Regions from separate parts of the Paenibacillus sp. WG02 genome, predicted to be linked through region 1. Evidence: riboswitches for the same ligand, from Rfam matches in the RefSeq annotation. Region 1 holds a riboswitch; each other region holds the start of a gene.
What was found. Region 1 has a riboswitch for ZMP and ZTP ahead of ACBP55_RS15125 (DJ-1/PfpI family protein). Riboswitches for the same ligand answer to the same signal wherever they lie in the genome.
Positions count from the first base shown of each region.

Region 2: another riboswitch for ZMP and ZTP. It lies ahead of rpiB (ribose 5-phosphate isomerase B); the one in region 1 lies ahead of ACBP55_RS15125 (DJ-1/PfpI family protein).
Region 3: another riboswitch for ZMP and ZTP. It lies ahead of ACBP55_RS28550 (bifunctional 5,10-methylenetetrahydrofolate dehydrogenase/5,10-methenyltetrahydrofolate cyclohydrolase); the one in region 1 lies ahead of ACBP55_RS15125 (DJ-1/PfpI family protein).

Region 1 is NZ_AP036016.1:3,422,788-3,429,981, reverse strand. Features, by position in the region: gene kduI (5-dehydro-4-deoxy-D-glucuronate isomerase) at 1-595, shown strand, start outside; gene ACBP55_RS15145 (DeoR/GlpR family DNA-binding transcription regulator) at 630-1,385, shown strand; partial or broken gene kduD (2-dehydro-3-deoxy-D-gluconate 5-dehydrogenase KduD) at 1,404-2,157, shown strand; gene ACBP55_RS15135 (sugar phosphate isomerase/epimerase family protein) at 2,158-2,988, shown strand; gene ACBP55_RS15130 (GlcG/HbpS family heme-binding protein) at 3,051-3,524, opposite strand; ZMP/ZTP riboswitch at 3,675-3,753, shown strand; gene ACBP55_RS15125 (DJ-1/PfpI family protein) at 3,816-4,409, shown strand; gene ACBP55_RS15120 (hypothetical protein) at 5,026-5,247, opposite strand; gene ACBP55_RS15115 (Ger(x)C family spore germination protein) at 5,362-6,486, opposite strand; gene ACBP55_RS15110 (GerAB/ArcD/ProY family transporter) at 6,483-7,194, opposite strand, start outside.
Region 2 is NZ_AP036016.1:38,538-45,731, reverse strand. Features, by position in the region: gene upp (uracil phosphoribosyltransferase) at 1-545, opposite strand, end outside; gene ACBP55_RS00220 (ABC transporter substrate-binding protein) at 742-2,565, opposite strand; gene ACBP55_RS00215 (serine hydroxymethyltransferase) at 2,705-3,955, opposite strand; partial or broken gene ACBP55_RS00210 (TIGR01440 family protein) at 4,015-4,619, opposite strand; gene rpiB (ribose 5-phosphate isomerase B) at 4,660-5,118, opposite strand; ZMP/ZTP riboswitch at 5,222-5,302, opposite strand; gene ACBP55_RS00200 (low molecular weight protein arginine phosphatase) at 5,379-5,972, opposite strand; gene ACBP55_RS00195 (manganese efflux pump MntP) at 6,030-6,590, opposite strand; gene ACBP55_RS00190 (L-threonylcarbamoyladenylate synthase) at 6,654-7,194, opposite strand, start outside.
Region 3 is NZ_AP036016.1:6,295,858-6,303,051, reverse strand. Features, by position in the region: gene racE (glutamate racemase) at 39-848, shown strand; gene ACBP55_RS28570 (M14 family metallopeptidase) at 1,482-2,357, shown strand; gene ACBP55_RS28565 (hypothetical protein) at 2,462-2,671, shown strand; gene ACBP55_RS28560 (DUF2524 domain-containing protein) at 2,714-2,914, opposite strand; gene ACBP55_RS28555 (hypothetical protein) at 3,367-3,546, opposite strand; partial or broken gene ACBP55_RS28550 (bifunctional 5,10-methylenetetrahydrofolate dehydrogenase/5,10-methenyltetrahydrofolate cyclohydrolase) at 3,673-4,525, opposite strand; ZMP/ZTP riboswitch at 4,588-4,667, opposite strand; partial or broken gene ACBP55_RS28545 (FAD-dependent oxidoreductase) at 4,748-6,998, opposite strand; gene ACBP55_RS28540 (helix-turn-helix domain-containing protein) at 7,122-7,194, shown strand, end outside.

The DNA.
Region 1 (7,194 bases):
TAATGTTGGCGGCAGAGGTACGATCACCGTTGATGGAACGGTTTACAACATGGATTCCAAGGATTGCATTTATATTGGTCTTGGTGCGAAGGATATTACGTTTGCTAGTGATAACGCTGCCGAGCCAGCGAAATTCTACTTTAATTCAACACCTGCTCACCAAACATATCCAACAGTGAAAGTAGCCATCAGCGAAGCTACTCCTACTCACTTAGGCAGCATCAATACATCCAATGAGCGCACGATTTACAAATACATTCACACAGGCGGTGTAAAAAGCTGTCAGCTCGTAATGGGTATGACGCTTCTGAAACCAGGCAACATGTGGAACACAATGCCTTCCCATACTCACAATCGTCGTTCCGAAGTCTACTTCTACTTTGACATGCCGGAAGATGCAGTTGTGTTCCACATGATGGGTGAACCGCAACAAACTCGTCACGTCGTTATGCGCAATGAGCAAGCTGTCATTTCCCCAAGCTGGTCCATTCATAGCGGTGTTGGCACGAACAACTACACCTTCATTTGGGGCATGGCTGGCGAAAATCAAATGTTTGATGATATGGACGCCGTGGCCATGAAAGATTTAAAATAGTCGGTAACCTCTATTTAGAAATGGATGACAACCGATGAATCCTCTACGCAGATATGAAACCATTATGGAAATACTCCTGGCGCAGAAAGAAGTAACCGTTAACGAACTTAGCGAACGGCTGGACGTTACAGGTAAAACGATTCGCGAAGATTTGGCCAAACTCGAAGAAAAAGGCCTGCTCGTCCGCATTCATGGCGGAGCGGTGCTCGCTCAAAGTGATCAGCTTGGCATACTTTCAACGAAAGAGCCGATCATTAAGCATGCCGATCAGAAATCCGAAATCGCGACGATTGCTTTGCGATACATCCAACCACGGGACATTATCGCCCTCGATGGCGGCAGTACAACACTTGAAATTGCTAGGCGGCTGGAAAATCAGCCGCTTACTGTTGTAACGAACGATTTATTTATAATCTCCGAGCTCTTGCATAAGGAAGAAATTCGGCTGGTTGTTCCAGGCGGCTACCGTCTGCGTAATATGCTCGCAGGACCTGAAGCCGTGGAATATGTGAGTAAGCTCAACATTCAGAAATCGTTCATTTCTGCCACTGGTGTTCATTTGCAGCACGGCTTTACAATCTACACGAGTGATCATGCCGATTACAAACGTGCATTGATTAAATCCAGCGCAACGGTTTACGGTGTTGCCGATCATTACAAATTCGGCCAGTGTGCCTTACGAACGTTCGCTTCCTTGTCCGAGGTGGCTATGATCCTAACAGACAGTGCCCTCCCCGCTGATATTGCCAAGCAGTACCGTGATGCTGGCATCCAGATTGTAACTCATTAGTGAAAAGGAGTATCCTTCATGACACTTTTTAATTTATCAGGCAAAACAGCCTTCGTAACCGGTGCTTCCTGGCGGTCTTGGTCAAGCGATGGCCATTGGCCTTGCTGAAGCAGGCGCTAACGTCATAGCTGTATCCTCATCTGAAAGCGTGCAAACGGTCGAAGCCATCCGCGCACTTGGCGGCAAAGCCGAGCTGATCGCAGCTGATCTTAGCAACGAAGACATCCTTGAGGATGTTGTGAATAAAGCCATCGGCATCTACGGCAGCATCGATATTCTCGTGAATAATGCCGGAATCATCCGTCGTACGCCAGCGGTCGAGCATGCGCGTCAAGATTGGCACGATGTGATTGACCTGAACTTGAACTCCGCCTTCTTCTTGTGCCAGCTGATTGGCCGTCACATGATTGAGCGCGGCAGCGGCAAAATTGTCAACATCGCTTCCATGCTTACCTACCAAGGAGGCATTAATGTTCCTGGCTACACAGCGAGTAAACACGCTATCGCTGGTGTTACCAAAGCATTAGCCAATGAATGGGCTGGGAAAGGCATCCAGATCAATGCCATCGCTCCTGGCTATATGACGACTAATAACACAGCTCCTATTTTAAAAGATGAGAAACGCACACAATCCATTACAGATCGAATTCCGGCAGGCCGTTGGGGCTCACCAGAGGATTTGAAAGGTCCAGTTGTGTTCTTGTCATCGCATGCTTCGGATTATATGAACGGACACGTACTTTGCGTGGACGGCGGATGGATGGCTAGATAGATGGGAATCGGTACATTAGCCCATACCGTAGGACATCTTCCGTTGAAGCAATTAACAGAGAAGCTTAGCGGACGAGGTATTGACTTCGTTCAACTTGCACTCAGCAAAGCAATCAGTGATTTTGACACGAGCCTCGGCAGGCTCAGCCCTGCTCTGGCCATCCACATTGGCGAGCAATTTCACCGTGCTGGCATCCGGATCGGCGTGCTTGGCTGTTATATCAACCCGATTCATCCAGATCCGCAGAAGCGGCGTCATGAAATCAATCGGTTCAAAGAGCATCTGCGTTTCGCCAGAGACTTTGGTACTTCTATCGTCGCGACGGAAACGGCTGAATTAACGACGTACCTCGCGCAAGATTCTGAGCGCTATGAAGCTATTGGTTGGGATACCCTCAAACAAACAGTTGAAGAATTGGCTGAGGAAGCGGAACGTTGGGGTGTCTTCATCGGACTCGAACCCGTATTCACTCACACATTATCTAGCTGTGATAAAATGGTTCGGCTCTTGGATGAGATTCCTTCCAGTAATCTGGGAGTTGTGTTTGATCCAGTGAATTTACTGCCACCCACATCTGTCGAGTCACAAGAAGTATTTCTGTCTCAGGCATTTGAGGCTTTCGGTGATCGTATCGTCCTTGCTCATCTAAAGGATATCGTCGTTCAAAACGACAAGCTGGAAGCTGTGCGATCCGGCAAGGGTATTTTCCAAACGAAATCGTTTTTGGACAAGCTGCATCGAGTAAAACCAGGGATCGACATCTCATTAGAACAGCTAACAGATGATACGATTGACGAAACCGTTCAATACGTAAGAAGCCTTTTGAATTAACACATAGGCCCCATTCTCTCTTTCATTAGAGGAACTGGGGCCTTCTTATTTTGAATGGACGCCTATTTCTTAATATCTGGAACTGTCATGACTTCATAGGCGTTACCCAAATATGTCTGCAGCGCCTTCAACGCCGCAACCCCCACCGCAATGTCATCCTCACCATTCCCTCCACTTACACCGACTCCGCCTATGACACTCCCGTTCACCACAATCGGTAGCCCCCCGACGAAAATAGCAAATTTACCAGGCATCATGGCATGAATCCCAAATGCCTCACCATGGATAGTCGCTGGACCACCGGGTTGATTGAACAAATGTGTAGAGCGCCTGTGACCGCTAGCTGTAAACGCCTTAGCTATGGCGATTTCCGGGCTCGTATTGCGAGCGCCATTCATTCTTTCTAACGCAATGAGATATCCGCCATCGTCTACGATACATATGGTTTCGGCTGCATTCGCCTCTACTGCCGCTTGTATGCCTGCTGCGATCATGACTCTCGCTTCCTCTAATTCAAGCTTAAATACTGATTTCATAAGTCAATTCCCCCCCTGCTTGTCGGCCATTATGATGTGAGCAACGAGCGCCTCTTCCATTCATATGGGGATGTAAAGGGTTTAAGTCATAGTCGTCACTTGAAAAAAGATATTGAATTTCGGTGAAGGAAATTGTAAGATTATAGAAATTAACCGATGTGTGACTGGCGTTAACATGGATAACCATGAGGGAGCACATTGCAAACAGCCGTACGCCTGGGCAAAGTATTTGATCCTTGATCAAGTGCTTTTTTGTGCTTTTATAACAATTGAAAGGTCAGGTGGCTGTTAATGAAAATGGCATTCGTACTATTCGATGGGATGACCGCATTAGACTTCACCGGCTTCTATGAAGCTATTACATGGATGGGCATTTTGGGAGCTAAAGAGAACGTCTCTTGGGATTTCTGCTCCAATAAGGACGAAATTACCGACGACCGTGGCTTAACCGTTAAAGTAACACATGTTTATCCTGATCTATCGGGTTATGATCTCCTGTTTGTACCTGGCGGATTTTCAACGAGAAGCCTTAGATTCGACGCTGTCTTCATCGCTTGGCTCCAAACTGCTGGTAATGTGACTTACAAGGTTTCTGTTTGTACAGGTGCGTTGTTACTGGGTGCAGCCGGATTCCTGTATGGAAAAAAGGCCACTACGAATCCTTCCGCCTACGATTTACTGACACCTTACTGTTCCGAAGTCATGAAAAAACGAATCGTCAGAGACGGGAATCTCTTCACTGGTGGCGGCGTTTCGGCCTCTATTGACTTAGGACTATTCGTCATTGAATCCCTAACTGATTCGCATTTCGTTCAGCAAGTTCAACAAAAGATGGATTACCCTTATTATAAAGCGGGACAAATGTCTAATGTGAATTTGGACTGATTAGCCTTCTCAATACGGATAAACGGCTTACACTTGCTTTTGGCGAGAGAGAGATTGGGTGTTTGGGTGTTTGGGTGTTTGGGTGTTTGGGTGTTTGGGTGTTTGGGTGTTTGGGTGTTTGGGTGTTTGGGTGTTTGGGTGTTTGGGTGTTTGAGTATTTGGCTGTTTCGGTGGGTGTGAGAGAATGAGTGAGTTTGTTCAAATATTTGTCTACTTACACGCTCATCCATGTAATGTTGTTGTATTTTATACAACATTACGCTAGCAAATCCACGATTTCCTCACGATTGTTGCATAAAATACAACAATTCCAGCCAATAGTAGCATTTTAGCAAGAAATTGGGCTAAATTGTTGCACAAAATACAACATCTTCACCTATGCCCAGGCGAATTGATAGGAATTGTTGTACGCTGTACAACAATTCACTCTTTTTTCCCCACATCAACAGTAAATCGGAAAACCATAAACCAGAAGACAAATCCACACTCACACTCGAGCCAAGTCAGTATCTCACCCTCCCGAGCAATGGGTAAGCTCCACTCCCGCTTGACCCGAAACAAACAAATAAATAAGCCTACCCAGCACTCATAAAGTGTCTGGATAGGCTTACCTGCATTATTTTTTAGGCTGTTCACGGTTAACGCGAACGGGTCTCTCGACCCAATTCTCACGATTCATGCGTTGAACCTGATTTATCGGATTCTTAAGATCGATAACCTCGACAGTCTTCCCCTCCGCTTGCATGGTGGCCGCGAGCTTTTCCTTATAACTCGTTCCAGGTGCTGGTCCGCCACCCCCATTGCGCTTCCCCTTGTTCCATACTCTACCTTTACTCATTTCACCACTCCGTTTTTGTTCTAAGTGTAAAGGCATGTGTAGAAAAACGCAAATTTTTGCTGCCAATCCTTATCAACTTTATGTCAAAAAGGTGATTACCCGCTCCAAAACCAGTCACTTCACGGGTCCCATGCTTCCAATGGTCACCTTAACGGAAACATGAATGTCCGCCTTAGACAGCGCTTCTCCCCAATGATCCTCCACTTTCTTGTATTGACTATATTCGTTGGCCCGTGCGTAGAGTCCAAGCCCAATAGGATCGATTTGATGCTTCTGTATGTTTTTGATGAGTTTCTCGAATTGCTTTTGCATATGTTCAGAAATCATTTTCTCTAACTCTTTTCCATTCTTTCGTACATCAAAAGGGAATAAAAGTTCAGTAAGACCGGCTGGCATTTTAATGTTGATATCGAATCGAAACTTATCCTGCTTGTACGAGGTTTTTATTTTCGTTTTCATTCCTTGAACCGATATACTTAAATGGTCTGTTTGGAATGGACCGCTCTTCTTTTCACCAGGAATCGGAAGTGTAAAGCTAACAGGTTTCTTTGCGTTTTTATTCAATATTTGAAGTAAACAGGTTTCCTCTATGTTCAGCGAGGTCTTATATTTCCCCTTATGATCCAGAAGTGAAACGCCAGTCAGCCTGATCCGTTTGGCCTTGTCCAACTGAATTTCGGAAATATAGGGCGTTATCCCCTTCTCATACATTTGCCAATGCAGCTTCTGCAGCGTTGTTTTTGCCGTTTCCGATCTATCACTCTTCGTATCGACCATCCCCCGCAACAATAAAGGTAACATCGGCTGATCTTTCGGATGTAGGTATACAATATCGGAAATAGATCCATCGACAGCGATGATTCTGGGTGTTAATGGATTTTTCATATCACGAAAAAAGACGTCAAGTATCCGGAACCAGTTTTCATGTTCGAAGATGCGTTTCCCGATAAGCATGACTTGAACCTTTCTTCCTGTAATAACACCTGGTGAAAATTCATCTTGTTGCTCTCTCGATTGACGAATCGTTAGCGATTTCACTTCGACTTCTAGTGTTTTTTTCTTGATATCTCTGCCGAATGCAGGGCTATTCAAATATACAAGCAGGTTGTTTTCATTATCGAGATCCAAGCCAATAGCAAGGTTGTTAGTCGAATCTTCCATATCCAACCGATCACTACACCCCGGAATGATAATAATAATCATGATAATAATCAAAACGTACAGCAACCGCTTGTTCATAAGTGCTTCCTCCACCCCAAACGATCATGTATCCATACATACAGGAGTAAACAACCAGGCAATATGTACTCGACAACAAAACCGATTTGACCAAGCAAAGTATCCATCCGTTCGCTTTGAAAATAAGTAGGCATGAAGAAATACGTGCCCACAGCGATGAATAACCAAAGCAGCCGCAAATGATTACGGTGGTCCTTTTTTCCGATTAGCCAAGTTGTACAAAAAACGGTCATGTACATCGTGGGTATCCATGATATTGAAAAGATAAGTAAATAAACCGCGATAAATAGCACTTCGATCCGTGATATAAACTTAAACTCAATTGCTTTCAATAAATTGATTGTCGGTTCGTTATACGCCATAATTTCATCTGGACTGAAATAGACGAAACAGATCAGAGTAATGAACAAATACATGAGCATCGCCAGTGTATACGAGATAACGATTCCTGCTGACGCCTTCCGCTTGTTTTTGAGAAACGGATACAAAATAAACGTGGTTGAAAACCCTATATGATAATATAAAGTGCCAGGTAAAGCTGCGAAAACAGGTTGCCAACCTTCTTTAAGCACAGGAAGCAGACGGAGCCAATGAGCGTCCTTAATCGGAAGCAAATAAACGAAGGGGATCCATAGAGATAGGAATATAATCACTTCCACATATCTGCCCAATATGCGTGGTCCGTTCCGTACAATGACATAAGTGGGA
Region 2 (7,194 bases), 3.4 Mb from region 1:
GCTACGTAAATATCAACATCCGGATGCTCTTGTTGAACTGCTTTGATCCCTTCTGGTGCTGCAATTAAACACATCAGCTTCATTTGCGTACAGCCTCTGCGTTTCAGTACTTCAATCGCCATATTCGCGGATCCACCTGTGGCCAGCATCGGGTCAATAACAATTAACTCCCGCTCCAGAACATCTGTGGGCAGCTTTACATAGTACTCGACAGGCTGAAGCGTGTCAGGATCACGGTAGAGACCAACATGTCCAACTTTGGCAGCCGGAATCAGCTTAAGAATCCCATCTACCATACCAAGACCAGCACGCAGGATTGGAATGAGTCCCAGCATTCTGCCCGAAATAATACGGCAATCTGCCGTAGTCACAGGCGTTTTCACCTGAACATGCTCAAGCGGAATATCTCGCGTAATCTCGTAGGCCATTAATGTCGCAACCTCGTCCACGAGATCTCGAAAATCCTTCGTTTTCGTATTCTCATCCCGAATATAAGTTAGCTTATGTTGAATTAGCGGATGATCACAAATAAATAACTTCCCCATAATTTCCTCCTAAAAAGCTGCATTTTATATGTATTTCACAAAAAAATATCGTCATGGTACGACAAACCTCGTCCATTATATCATATGTTATCCAACTTATCCTCTGTAAAACCAAAGCTTCCGTGAATATCCATTTTTCAAGAAAAAACCACTAGGATTATTCACCCTAGCGGCTTTGATATAACATAATATCAGCTCAATCTACGATTTCGGGGCAGAACCAGATATTCTTGAAATCGAACCAACCGAGCGTGTTGAAAGAAATACCTTGAAGGTGCGGGCTATACACTAATTGTTGAGTCGTATGAACAAGAAATAAGACCGATTGGTTTTGCGATAATAATCCTTGCATGGAGCGGATTCGTTGTAAACGTATCTGACTGTCAGGCTCATCTTCGATTGAGGCAATTGTTTCATCGAACGTTCTGCGTTGCTCATCGGTCGCGTATACGCGCAGCGGTAAGTTGCCTGTTTTGTACATCTCAATCAGACAACGGGCTTCATCGTCATCTGCGACAACCCCGCCGAGAATGATATCTGCACACTGCATCCTATGAACCTTGGACATTTCTTCAAATGAACATTCCTGGAAAGCAACCTGAATTCCGATGTCTAGGCAGCGAGCATGAACCCATTCAGCTAAGGCACGGTTTTTTGGGGTGAAAATCATCGTTATCGGCTGGCCTTCATATCCGCATTGCCTTAATAATTCTCTAGCTCGTTCAGGCTGGTCATCTTCCGGCTGTTCGACTGGCGAATCGGACGGCAAGAAATCCGCGGCAGGTATTGCATTATATAACCCCAATTCCTTAATCATGCCGCTGCGGTTAAGAACTAATTGTAGCGCTTGGCGGAAATGGAGATCCTGCTGAGGCCCTTCCTTTCGTAAATTAAAGACCAGCATGCTAGAACCTAGCATCATGATTTCTTTTTTACACCAATGCGCCGGTACCGGCTGTTTAGAATGACTGAGCTTGCCCATTTGGAAATTCAGCTGCTGCCACCTTCGCTCGCTGACCATTTCCGGAACGCATAGCAGTTCAATACGATCCAGGTGGGCGGGCTCCCGGTAATAATCCTCGAACACTTCGAAGGTTACGCCCCCTTCATCATACCTCGTAATCCGGAACGGACCCGTCCCGACGGGCAGCATGCCTGGATCGCTCACTTTCTGAGCGCTGTACACATCAGCCGGTATGATTGCAGCCTGGTAGGAACTTACGTAATGAGGAAACATATAATTCGACGCCTTTAACTCAACTCTAATGGTCAGCCGATCCACTGCGCGGATTTCTTTAACGGATTCCAGCAGCCATCGGTTTGGAGAATTTTCCGTGCCGAGCGTGCGCAGCCTATTTAGCGAAAAGACAGCATCTGCCGAAGTCATCTCACGCCCATGATGGAATCGCACCCGCTTACGCAAATAAAACGTCCAGATCGTTGCATTCTCATTACATTCCCAGTCATGCGCTAAACCTGGCTCTAGGCAGCCGCATTCAGGACTAAAATACAGCAGCGTATCGAAAGCCTGCTTCACGAAATGGAGATCGCCAGAGAAGAGCACATCCACAGGGTCTAGGGTCAGAACTCTCATCTGCATCGGCAATCGAAGAGTTTCAGGATCGCCGGACTCAAGGGTTCCTTTATACCCAAAATAACTCCCAAGCCAAGCTAAGAATCGATCCATGACTCCTGAATCCAATCCTTCTATTTGAAACAAACTCATTGCACTGTTCAAATTCCCCTGTTCAACAAGCATTTTCGCTTCCGTAAACAAAAGATCTTCGACAGAGGCTAGAAACCGGATTGTAGATCGATTTCCGCGCCCGCGACCCGGTGTCCAGGAAATCCACGCCATCTCAATCATCTTGCGAATCAATATTTTCACATTGCGTTCCGTACAATACAGGTAACCGGCTATTTCTTCAACGGACACGGGCACATCCATATCGGTTTGTTGAAAATTGTGTACTCGCATGATTGCTGATTTCAACTGCACGTACTGTAAAACAAGCTGCATGGATGCAACCTCCTTTTACACGAATTACCAAGAAGTATAGGTCTGCCTCCCTACTTTCGTCAACAGCCTTTAGACGGATAAAAGGGTAAAAAAAAGCCGACTCCAGAGAGCCGGCCTGAACTTTTTTTTGAACAAGAAATTAATAAGTTAAACCAGGGTAAAGCGGATACTGCGCTGTCAGGTCTTTCACTAAACCGCGTGCTTTCTCTAGAACAGCTTCGTCTTTCGGGTTTTTCAAGGTAAGCCCAATCACTTTCGCGATTGTTTTCATCGCTTCTTCATTCATACCACGGGATGTTACAGCCGGTGTACCTAGACGGATACCGCTAGTAATGAACGGACTTGTTGGGTCAAAAGGAATCGCGTTTTTGTTTGCTGTGATACCAATTTCGTCTAGAACGTGTTCAGCGTCTTTACCCGAAATGTTCAAGTTGCGCAAATCGATCAGCATCAAGTGGTTATCTGTACCGCCGGAAACTAAGTTAATACCTTCAGCTGTTAAAGCAGTCGCCAATGCTTGTGCATTGTTGATCACGTTTTGTCCGTATGTTTTGAAATCTGGTTGCAGAGCTTCACCGAAGGAAACCGCTTTTGCTGCGATCGTGTGCATCAAAGGACCACCTTGGGTACCAGGGAAAACCGCTTTGTCGATTGCTGCCGCCCAAGATTTGCGCGTAAGAATCATACCGCCGCGAGGACCGCGAAGCGTTTTGTGTGTTGTTGTCGTTACGAAATGTGCGTGCGGCACTGGGTTCGGGTGCAAACCAGCAGCAACAAGACCTGCGATATGAGCCATATCCACGAAGAACAGCGCTCCTACATCATTAGCAATGGAAGCCAAAGCTTCGAAATCAATTGTGCGCGGGTAAGCACTTGCGCCAGCTACGAGCATGCGAGGCTTGTGTTTGAATGCAGCTTTACGAACATCGTCGTAATCAATACGGAAATCTTTCTCGCTTACACCGTAAGCTACGAAGTTGTAGAGAATACCGGACGCATTCACGGGGCTGCCGTGCGTTAAGTGACCACCATGTGCCAGGTTCATACCCAGTACCGTATCACCAGGGTTTAGAGCTGCCAGGTAAACAGCCATGTTGGCTTGTGCGCCGGAATGCGGTTGAACGTTCGCGTGCTCAGCACCGAAAAGCTCTTTTGCACGATCGCGAGCGATATCTTCTACGATGTCTACGTGCTCGCAGCCGCCATAGTATCTTTTGCCTGGGTAACCTTCTGCATATTTGTTCGTTAACACAGTACCCATAGCTTCAAGAACAGCTTGGCTAACGATGTTTTCAGATGCGATAAGCTCAATTTTGTCGCGTTGACGGGCAAGCTCAAGGTTCATAGCTGCTACAATTTTAGGATCTTGTTTACTCAAAAAGTTTGTCATATTAAAATTCCTCCTACAGGGTAGTCTTATCTGTTAAGTCTTATTCATTGAGGTAATAGCTAGCAATCCGCATCAGGTGCGGCTGTTTGATAGAGTTGTTCCGCTTCATCAGGCAGATATACAGCTCTTGTACCGCCAATCAGCTTAGGCCGGGTAAAAGCCATCGTTACATAGGCATGGCCAATGTTACGTACTGGCGGCCTTGCTGGCACAGCAACTGGGCGCAAATGCATCCCGATGAGCGTGCTGCCAATATCGATTCCGGCATGTGCCTGAATCTTCTCGACAACGACCGGCTTCGTGAAATGGCGATACGCATAGGAGGCCATCGAGCCTCCGGCTCTGGCACCGGAATGACAGAGACAGGCTCAAGCTGAGGCATGCTCGCTAGCAGCTCTTCCTCAATAACGATCGCACGGTTCAAATGCTCGCAGCATTGAAAGGCTAAGTGCAGTCCGAACTCGCGGCTTATTCCTTGCGCCGTTTCAAAAATCGGCTTGGCCGCATCCAGCGTCCCCGATGTACCGATCCTATGCCCGAGAATTTCACTCGTGCTCGTTCCGATAATCAGAATGTGACCTGATCTGAGATTGCCGACTTTGACCAATTCCCGAAGATTCGTTTCCATAGCCTCGGCAACATTAGATAGAATGGAATCTGTCATCGTGATCCCTCGTTTCTGGAATTTTCCGTTAGGAAAAATTCTATGGGTGCAGTGTGAAACGATCTTCGATACTTTGCACTTTGTTAATACGATTTTGGTGTCGAACACCTTGAGAAAACTCAGTTTCGAGCCAAATTTTCACGATTTCCTCTGCTACACCCGGTCCAATAACACGTTCCCCTAAGGCAAGTACGTTCGTATCATTGTGCTCACGCGTCGCTTTCGCTGAAAACAGATCATGTACGAGTGCACAGCGGATGCCCGGAACCTTATTCGCGGCAATCGACATTCCGATACCCGTTCCGCAAATCAGAATACCTTTGTCCGCATCGCCGGATACCACTTGCTCACAAACTTGAAGCGCATAGTCGGGATAATCAACCGAATCTGCGCAGCTGCAGCCATAATCGACGACTTGGTGACCTAATGACTCAATAAAAGGAATGATAACATCTTTCAAACGATAGCCTGCATGATCTGCACCTAAGGCAATTTTCATGAATAGAACGCTCCTTTGCTTGTTCGAATTCGACCATCCTATTATATCCCAAAGCTCACCAGAAAACGAAAAAAAGAGCGGACACGCTAGAAAACGCGCGTTGCTCTTTTGCCCAGGCGACCGGCCGTATAGCTCAATGCTCCACTGTGGTTACTCCCACTCGTCGCCAGTTACATTGAGTCTTGATTAGTACCTCTATTTTATCGCATTCTACCCCATGTGTAAAGATGTATCCGCAATTCGTAAATCTCGTACCTGAGTTATTTGGAGCCTTCGTTTCGTGCACGTATTTTCGGAATCAATTTATCTAAACTCCCGCTGATCTCCTCAGCCGTTTGTCGGTAAATCTCTATTGAGCCTCCGAACGGGTCCGAAATGTCAAAGTCAGGAATCGCATGTTCAAGTTTATAAATGCGGCTTCTTTCTTCTACAGATACTGCTTGCGAAAGAGCCTGTTTGAGCTGAAGCTCCGTAACGAGCTGCTCCCTTTCCTCAATCGCCTGTAAAATATGAGCGTCATCCTCTACGTACTCTTTGAGTGTAAAAGTCTTCTCAATCGCACCCGGAAACCGCTGGATAACCGTACGCTTATGTCCCATCGTCATCGTCAAAATAAGATCAGCCCAATTCACTTCAGACTCTTGGATCGCCAAAGAACTTATGGGCTCCTTGAAACCCGCTTCCTGTAGAAGCGATGCACTATTTCTGGAGATTGGACCGCCCGTCACCGCGGAAACGCCTGCTGAACGAACCTCCGCCGCAAGCCCTTCTTGGTGCACCTTGATACGCAGCAAACCTTCTGCTAATGGACTGCGGCACGTATTTCCTGTACAAACAAATAGAATTCGCAACATGATTCCCTCCTAATCATAAGCATAAGCTAAGACGAAAACTTTTACACCCCTATTGTATCATAGTAAAAACTTGATCCCAAAAGTGAGTAAAATAAGCCCGCCAAACGCCTCGCCATACTCACCTACCCAGCCGCTTACCCGCCTGCCAACCAACAAACCGGCAATGGATAACAAACCCCCAAACAGACCAAATATCAGCACGGTCAACACAATATCCGTAGCAAACATGCCAAGGGATACACCCACAGAGAATGAATCAATACTAACACTAAGTGAGAAGATCGTCAGGCCCCAAGCTGACCGATGATCAAAAGAAGTCGCTTCTTCTCCTCGAATCGAACTATACACCATATGCGATCCCAAAAGAATGAGCAAACATCCCCCAGCCGCTGTAGCGACATTCCCGAGCAGCAATGAAACATATTGCCCCATAAACATCCCCATCAAAGGCATGAGAACGTGAAATATACCAATCACGAAGCTAATTTTCATAATATCAATCAAACGAATACCCTTCATCCCTATGCCAATCCCTAAGGAAAAAGCATCTAGGCCCAAAGCAATCGCCATAATAATAATTGTTACCAGCTGCCCAAATTCCACCCCAGATGCGAGCATGCGCTATCCCCCTTGTCCACGTTTCTCTCTCAAGATATGCGGACAAACAGGGAATCATGCTAGCTAAACACGTACAAGCCGATGACCGGCTGCTTTACGAAGACGATTCATAATCGCAAGGCCAATCCCCGTTTCTGGACAACCCTCTGCAGCAATATATTGAATACCTTCTTGATCAAACTGCCTTAACGCAGCGTAAAGATCCTGAGCAATTGTTTCCGGTTGCGTTAACGATCCGCAGGCAATAACCAAATCTGCATGGTAACGAGAAGCTCTTTCCTCAAATGTAAGAATACCCGTTGACTCACCTCGTGTTTTGGCGGCATCAATATCGTGTTGGATCCATTCAGCAACAGCTTCTGCATCTTCGCCTTGAACGATATGCATAAATCCTTTTGGTGCGTAATGTGTATATTTCATCCCAGGAGCACGTGGTGTTTCGGCATCCTGCACCTCTCCCCGCTCTGGCTCATGAATCCGAATAGCAGGCAGTTCCGATTGCAGCTGCTCCGCCGTAACACCGCCAGGACGCAAAATATATAACTCACCTGCTACAATCTCGATCACAGTTGACTCGACACCAACCCCAGTTGCACCACCATCC
Region 3 (7,194 bases), 2.9 Mb from region 1:
TTACGTATTTCATTAACCGGCAAAGGAAGCGGATAGGTGTGCAGCAAGCGATAGCCGTACTGGACTCCGGAGTCGGAGGATTAACTGTAGTAAAAGAACTTATGAGACAGCTTCCGCAGGAAAAAGTGATTTATTTCGGAGATACGGCTCGAAGTCCCTATGGTCCCCGATCTGCTGGAGAAGTAAGAACCTTCACTCGGCAAATCGTCGAGTACTTAATTCAATTTAATCCTAAAATGATCGTTATCGCTTGTAATACAGCAACAGCAGTGGCCATTGAAGATATTCGTGAACGGGTATCCATTCCCGTGATTGGCGTTATTTCTCCTGGAGCGAGAGCCGCGATCAAAACGACGAGAAGCGGTGTTATTGGAGTTATCGGTACAGATGGAACGATTCGCAGCAATGCCTATGAATATGCGTTAAGGTTGATTTCGCCGAACATTCAAGTATATAGCGAAGCTTGCCCGCTGTTAGCACCGTTTGTAGAAAAAGGGCTTTATGGTGCGGAAAGTGCAAACGAGATTGTCGAGCAATCGCTTAGACACCTAATCGGCAAGCCGATAGATTGTTTAATCCTAGGCTGCACCCATTATCCCTTCTTAGCGGAGGCGATTTCCCGCGTCATGGGACCGGATGTGACCTTGATCTCTTCAGCAGACGAAACGGCCAGAGAGATCAGCACGATCCTTTACCACCGCGACATACTGGCAGCATCGGGGCAGCTGCCTATCCATCAATTTTTTTGCAGCGGTGAGCCAGAACTATTTAAGAAAATTGCACAGAATTGGCTGAAAGAGCAGATTTCTATAACGCCTGTCGTTTGGCAGGTGCATAATATTTTATAAGTGAATCGAATAGACCCTGTTGGGGTCTATTCTTTGTTTCTGGAGGAATCAAAGTTTCAAAGCGTGTAACAATTATCCTGGGTAACTCTAGAATAGATCATTCATTATGCTTCTTTACAACTAATTGGCGTACATCCATTATTCGATTTTAGAGTCATACAGCTTTCGTGAGGGTAGATGGGCTATAGTGGTTACCAATGTTGTATTCTCTACAACAATTCACATGGCAAAAGGCTATTTTGCACCTTGAAGTTGCAGTTTGTACAACATTTCGAGCCCATTTCTTGCGAAATGGCCTGTATAGGACCAAATTGATGTACGTTATGCAACAATGAAGGGAGAGAGGCGAGATTTAGGCAGAATTGTTGCACTTTTTACAACATCATTCACCCGCGAAGGGATTCATTTATCCGGCAACCACAAGTGAGTGTATATGAAGATGGATTCCGATTTAATACACCTCCAAGTAGAGGAAGATTGGATCAATGAATCGAGGGTCTCGTTTCCAACGTACAACATCACTCGTTCGTCCAGCATTCGCATCAGGTATCTCTGCACGAACCCGCATGATTCGAAGCCCGCGGGCATAATCATAGCCATACGAACTAAGTAAATGGGCTGTGAGGTGGTCGTGTGTTAGGATATGGGTATTGGACACTTTGTGAAGAACTGAACCGGCTCTGCAAGATATATCCTTTTCTTCATGTAGAAGAGATAGGCGCAAGTGTGATGGGGAAAAGCATACCAGCTCTGCGAATTGGTCAAGGTGCGAAAGAGATTCATTTCAACGCAGCAATGCATGCGAATGAATGGATAACGACACCGTTATTAATGCAATTCGTGGAAGACCTTGCTTGCTCCTATGCAAGAGGGACTGCATGGCATGGCAGCAACATTAGGCGGCTTCTATCGGAGTATTCACTTTGGGTTGTACCGATGGTGAATCCCGATGGAGTGGAACTTGTTCTGTCTGGTGTTACCGAGGAACATCCCTGCCAAGAGCAGTTGTTGAATTGGAATGAGAGCTCTCTTGATTTCAGGAATTGGAAGGCCAATATTCGTGGTGTTGATCTCAATGACCAGTTCCCTGCACACTGGGAAGATGAGGCATTACGTAGAGAGAAGACTGGACCTGGAGAGCGCGATTACGGTGGAGAGGCACCGTTAACGGAACCGGAGGCAGCAGTCTTAGCGCAATTTACTGAATGCCATGACTTTGAGCTTGTCGTGGCGCTGCATACCCAAGGTAGGGAGATTTATTGGAATTATCGCGACTATGAACCACCGGAATCTGAAGTATTTGCTGAGCGGTTAGCCCTAGCCAGTGGCTATCAGGCTGTTAAACTATCGGACAGTGACGCGGGCTACAAAGATTGGTTCATCCAACGATTTCGTAGGCCTGGGTTTACTGTAGAAGTAGGATTTGGGGTAAACCCCCTGCCTGTGGAATCCTTCGCAGCACTCTATGAGGAATTGGTTCCGATCCTATTGACAGCGATGGAATTTTAATAAATTTGCTATAGACAAGTATCACGAACTTGAGCATGCTTCCCAAGAACCGTTCCGCCCAGACTTCATATACTGAAGGAAGGAAACTGTTGGGAGGCGTGGATATGGCACCACCTAAAGGGAAAGGCAAGGCATCCAAGAAGAAAGAACTTTCATCCAGAGTTCAATACACGATGAGGCTTGTGGAGTCGTCCACATGTGCGGTTTGTAAGACACCGTGCACTAGAGGACTTCGGTATTTGGCCATGATGTCAGAGCCAGGAGCCGTTGGTAAAGGGGTTCCGTGTATTTTGACAAGAAGAAGAGTCAACTAATGTAAAAAGTCCACGCCCCGATATCAAAGGCGTGGACTTTCTTCATTGCGGGTTATGTTCGCTTGGAATGGAACACTTATTTTCTATAAAACGAATTTGATTCTCAAGTCGATTCCGATGCTCTTCTTGTTCTTTGTCGGAAGAGGCTGCTTGTCCTTGGAATTGTTCAAGTTCTTGTTTTAAACTATGCAGGTCAGAGCCCGCATTCGCACAGTCATAATTGCTTTCTAGCTGATCGAGCATATATCTGCCTCCTCATGTGGAAAATCGTTATTTCTTATTACCGTTCTTATTGCTTTTTTGATCATTTGTTCGTGTCGTTGTATTTTGTCTGGAATGCCCTTGCTGCTTATGACTTTCTGACATTTGATTGTTCACTCCTTAAGATGTAGGATTTTGGGCGGTGCGAGATTATTATAAGCATTCGGCTGAATTAACCTTTTTTATTGGTTTTCTGATCTTGTGCACGTGCCGTTGTATTTTTTTTGGATTGTCCTGTTTTTTTATGAGATTCAGACATGATTGTTCACTCCTTAAAATGTAGGATTTTTGCGCTGCGAGATTATTATAAGCAATCGGCCGAATTTGATGCGATGAAAATGAGATACCCGAACAATTCTTTCTGAAAGTAGAAAAAAGCCCCGCGAGCGATTAGAAATCGTTCGTCAGGGCTATGTGCGGTGAGTGCGTATGGATTAATGGTTAGGTGTCAATAATTTATCTTCTAAGGATTGTTTAACTTTCTTGATTGCATCTGTTTCTAATTTGTGGTTTTGGTTAAATTTAGTGCCTGTCAATGCAAGCGCTTCCTTAACCGTCATTTCCACACGAATCAATTCTTCGCCTTGCGGGATTTGCACGGAATTGTTTGGCATTTGTATCACTCCTATGTCAACTTTTTGAAGTGGAAACCTTGATTTGACGCACTTTTAATATAACACACCATGTCAGGTTAAGCAAGGGTTATTAAGACCTATTTTAGAAAAAAGAATGTCGGAGCCTTAGGTCAACATTTTGCTTTTTTCGGCAGCAAAGACGGTGTGTTTGAGCAGCATCGCGATGGTCACCGGGCCTATTCCAGCGGGCACAGGAGTAATTGCGCTAGCCTTTATATGACAAGCCTTATAATCAACATCGCCAATATTCCCAGCATTGTATCCAGCATCCAAAACGATTGCGCCTTCCTTAATCCATGCTCCTTGAATAAATGAAGGTTTACCGACTGCTGCAACGACAACATCGGCTAATCCGATGATTTGAGGAAGATTATTTGTTTTAGAATGGCAAATGGTCACGGTTGCGTTTCTATTCAGCAGCATAAGCGATATCGGTTTACCTAGTATAGGACTCCGACCAACGATTACCGCATGCTTGCCTTCAATAGGAAGCTGATAATAATCGAGAATGGCTAGAATGGCGGTCTGGGGTACAAGAAGGAAAGTTGGCCGTTCCAAAAGCATTTTGAGCAAAGCCCTGCATGGTAACGCCATCCACATCTTTGTCGATCTGAATGGCTTCAAACGCGGCCCTTTCATCAATATGAGGTGGAACCGGATGCTGCAGTAAAATACCATGGATCTGAGGGTCCTCGTTTAATTGTTGAATAACAGCAATAAGCTCCTCTGTTGTAGTTGCTTTATTTAGGTGGATCCGTCTGGAATCGATGCCTAGCCGCTTGCAAGCGCTGCTTTTCATACGCACATAGGTTTCGGAAGAAGGGTCATCGCCCACAAGTATCGTAGCCAAACAGGGAAGGATTCCTCTTGCAGACAGTTGGTTGATTCTTTCGACTAACGTTTCTTTAATGCTTTTCGCGACGCGTGTACCATCCAAAATTAATTTTTCTGAATTCATTTTACCCACAACCCTTCATATGTTTGTAAAAACACAAAGAGGCAAGGGGGATGAATCCCCCTTACCTCTGCCCAGGCGTACGGCTTTAACATCAATGTGCTTCCTCATGGGTATCCATGCTTCGCCAGTCACACATCAACTTTTAATTGATCTAATCATAATGGCAGGTTATGGAATATGCAACTCTTAAAATGATTTATGGGTGCTTTGGATTACCTTAAATCAACCATAACAACGGATTTCAACAATCTCTGCCCGTTCCGTCCCGTTCATCGCTTCAACGACCACACGAAGTCGATCAGTCGTTACAACTTCAGACAAAAGATGTACATGTTTGCGCATATGATTATCGAGCCCTTCAGCCACTGTGGTCCAGTCACCGCCGATGAAGGCTTGAAGTTTATAGTCTTTGACCAGTTCAGGAATGATCTCGAATTCCGTCCGATGATGATGCAGATTAATTAAATCTTCGTTCACGTCGTCATTGAAAGTGAGATGTACACTGCGAATTCGCACAGCCTCCGGCCAACTGGCTTCAAGCCATTCTGGCTGGGAGGCATCCATGCAAGCAGACGACCATAGATGAGGTCCTCCATAAGGACGTTTATACCCATCGGCGGCTTTATCGGCTGCGAATGCGGATGTTGGCGAGAGCAGACGGAAGCAAATTGGCTTCCGAATGAATGTTTTCGCACTCCAATCAATGACCGGCTGATGATGATGCATATCACCGAAATCTACGGCATCTTTTGATGCAGCATCATGCTTGAAGGAAAGCACACCCGTTTGTGGTCTGGCTGATAGATGGACCGAAAGCACCGGGTTGCTTCTGAGAATAATAAAAGCATTCTGAGCAGTTTCAGGATGCCAAGAGAGGGAAGCCCTTACCCACTGCTGAGAACCCTCGGCTACAGCTACTTGAATGGACGTCACCCGTGTATGGGGGACGTAGTTCTGCGGCTTCCCAGTGCTCCAGAGCTCGACTGTCAGCTCTGTAGCTTCCGAAGCATTCAGCAGCAGCTCGATGCCGTCAATGGACGGATCTGCCGGCACGAGAAGCGCCACATGAGCGGTGAGCGGCAGCACCGACGCAGATTGCTCAAGCGCAAGTCGCGTCAAGGTGCTGGACGCTGTTATCTCCGCGCGGAGCACGAGGTCTGCCGTGTCCGCGTTCTTCAGACCGAGGACGGCTGCATCCTGTCGAAGCAGCGTCTGCTGCAGCTCGATCAAGTGGCTGCTGTGCAGTCTCGCGGGGGGAGATGCCCTTTGCCGCGCAGAGCGCGGCTCCTGTGCCCGCGGCTTCGCCTATGACGGCACATGTCGCCATGACGCGCGTCGTGCCGAAGGCCACGTGGGATGCGCTGATGTTGCGTCCCGCCATCAGCATATTCGTCACGTTGACGGAGTAGAGAGAACGGAATGGGATATGGTAACTGCCATCCATATGCATATGTTTGGAGCCTTTAGCTGTGGCATACATTCCTTGTGGCGGATGTAAGTCAATGGACCAGCCGCCGAAGGCGACACGGTCTTCAAACAGCTCCTGTGCGATGATATCGTTCTGATTCAGCACGTAGTCCCCAACGAAACGACGATATTCCCTTTTCCCCGGAATGGAGCCGATCCATTCGAGCGTCAGATTTTCACTCTCGAATTTACCGGAATTTTTGATGTAATCCCAAATGCCATAAATGACAGAGGACAGCTCATCCCGGATTCGCTCATTTTCATGAACAACATCAAGCTCGCCGCCCCATTCAATCCACCAATAAGCGCATCCATTATCTCCGCTGCGAATGATGCGTTTCATGGGAATGGAGGTTTGTGTGATATCTTTCGCGAAGCTTGGTGCGATATATTTGACCGGCTGGCTGGCGTCTTTGGTATAGAACAGCAGGGTGCTTCCAAGTGTAATATCGTCCGCGACGAGTGGTGCCCATTCTTCATTAAACTCCTCTTGCGCTTCACGCCCAATGCGGTACTTCGCACCTGCGAGGAAACCGACTAACCCGTCGCCTGTACAATCGAGGTAAACACGACTATCGAAACGAATACGCCGTTCAGATCCCATCATCCAGCCTGTGACAGAACGAATCGTTCGACTAGTCTCGTCGCCATCGGCCTCTACCTCATGGACATCCGTGTTTAAAAACAGTGTGATATTCTTCTCCGCTTTGACTTTTTCAAGTACGATCAGGTCCCAGATATAAGGATTTCCGTCGATATTACGGTACTGGTTCTCCACAAATAGTTCACCCATGATGCCGGTTTCTCTCGCATTTCGATGAACACCGTGGGAGGTAGCGCCGCATACCCAGACTCGAACTTCGCTGCTGGCATTACCGCCAAGGACAGGACGATTTTGGACGAGAGAGACAGTTTGGCCTAACCGAACTGCAGCGATTGCCGCACAAACACCTGCTAATCCGCCGCCGACTACAGTTATGTCTGATTGAATGATTTCATGCTTCATAACATAGCACCTCACTGGGTTATAGGATATCTTTAATTTCATTGTAGAATATCCTATTTCCATTGAACATGCAGACAGTTACAATAGACATATACTTTATTTCAATATGGAAGGGGTGAGAGAGTGGCTTTCCGTGATGTGACCATTAAGCTCATCTCCCATGTTTATTGGCACCGTAAAGTGGCGTTTATGCTAG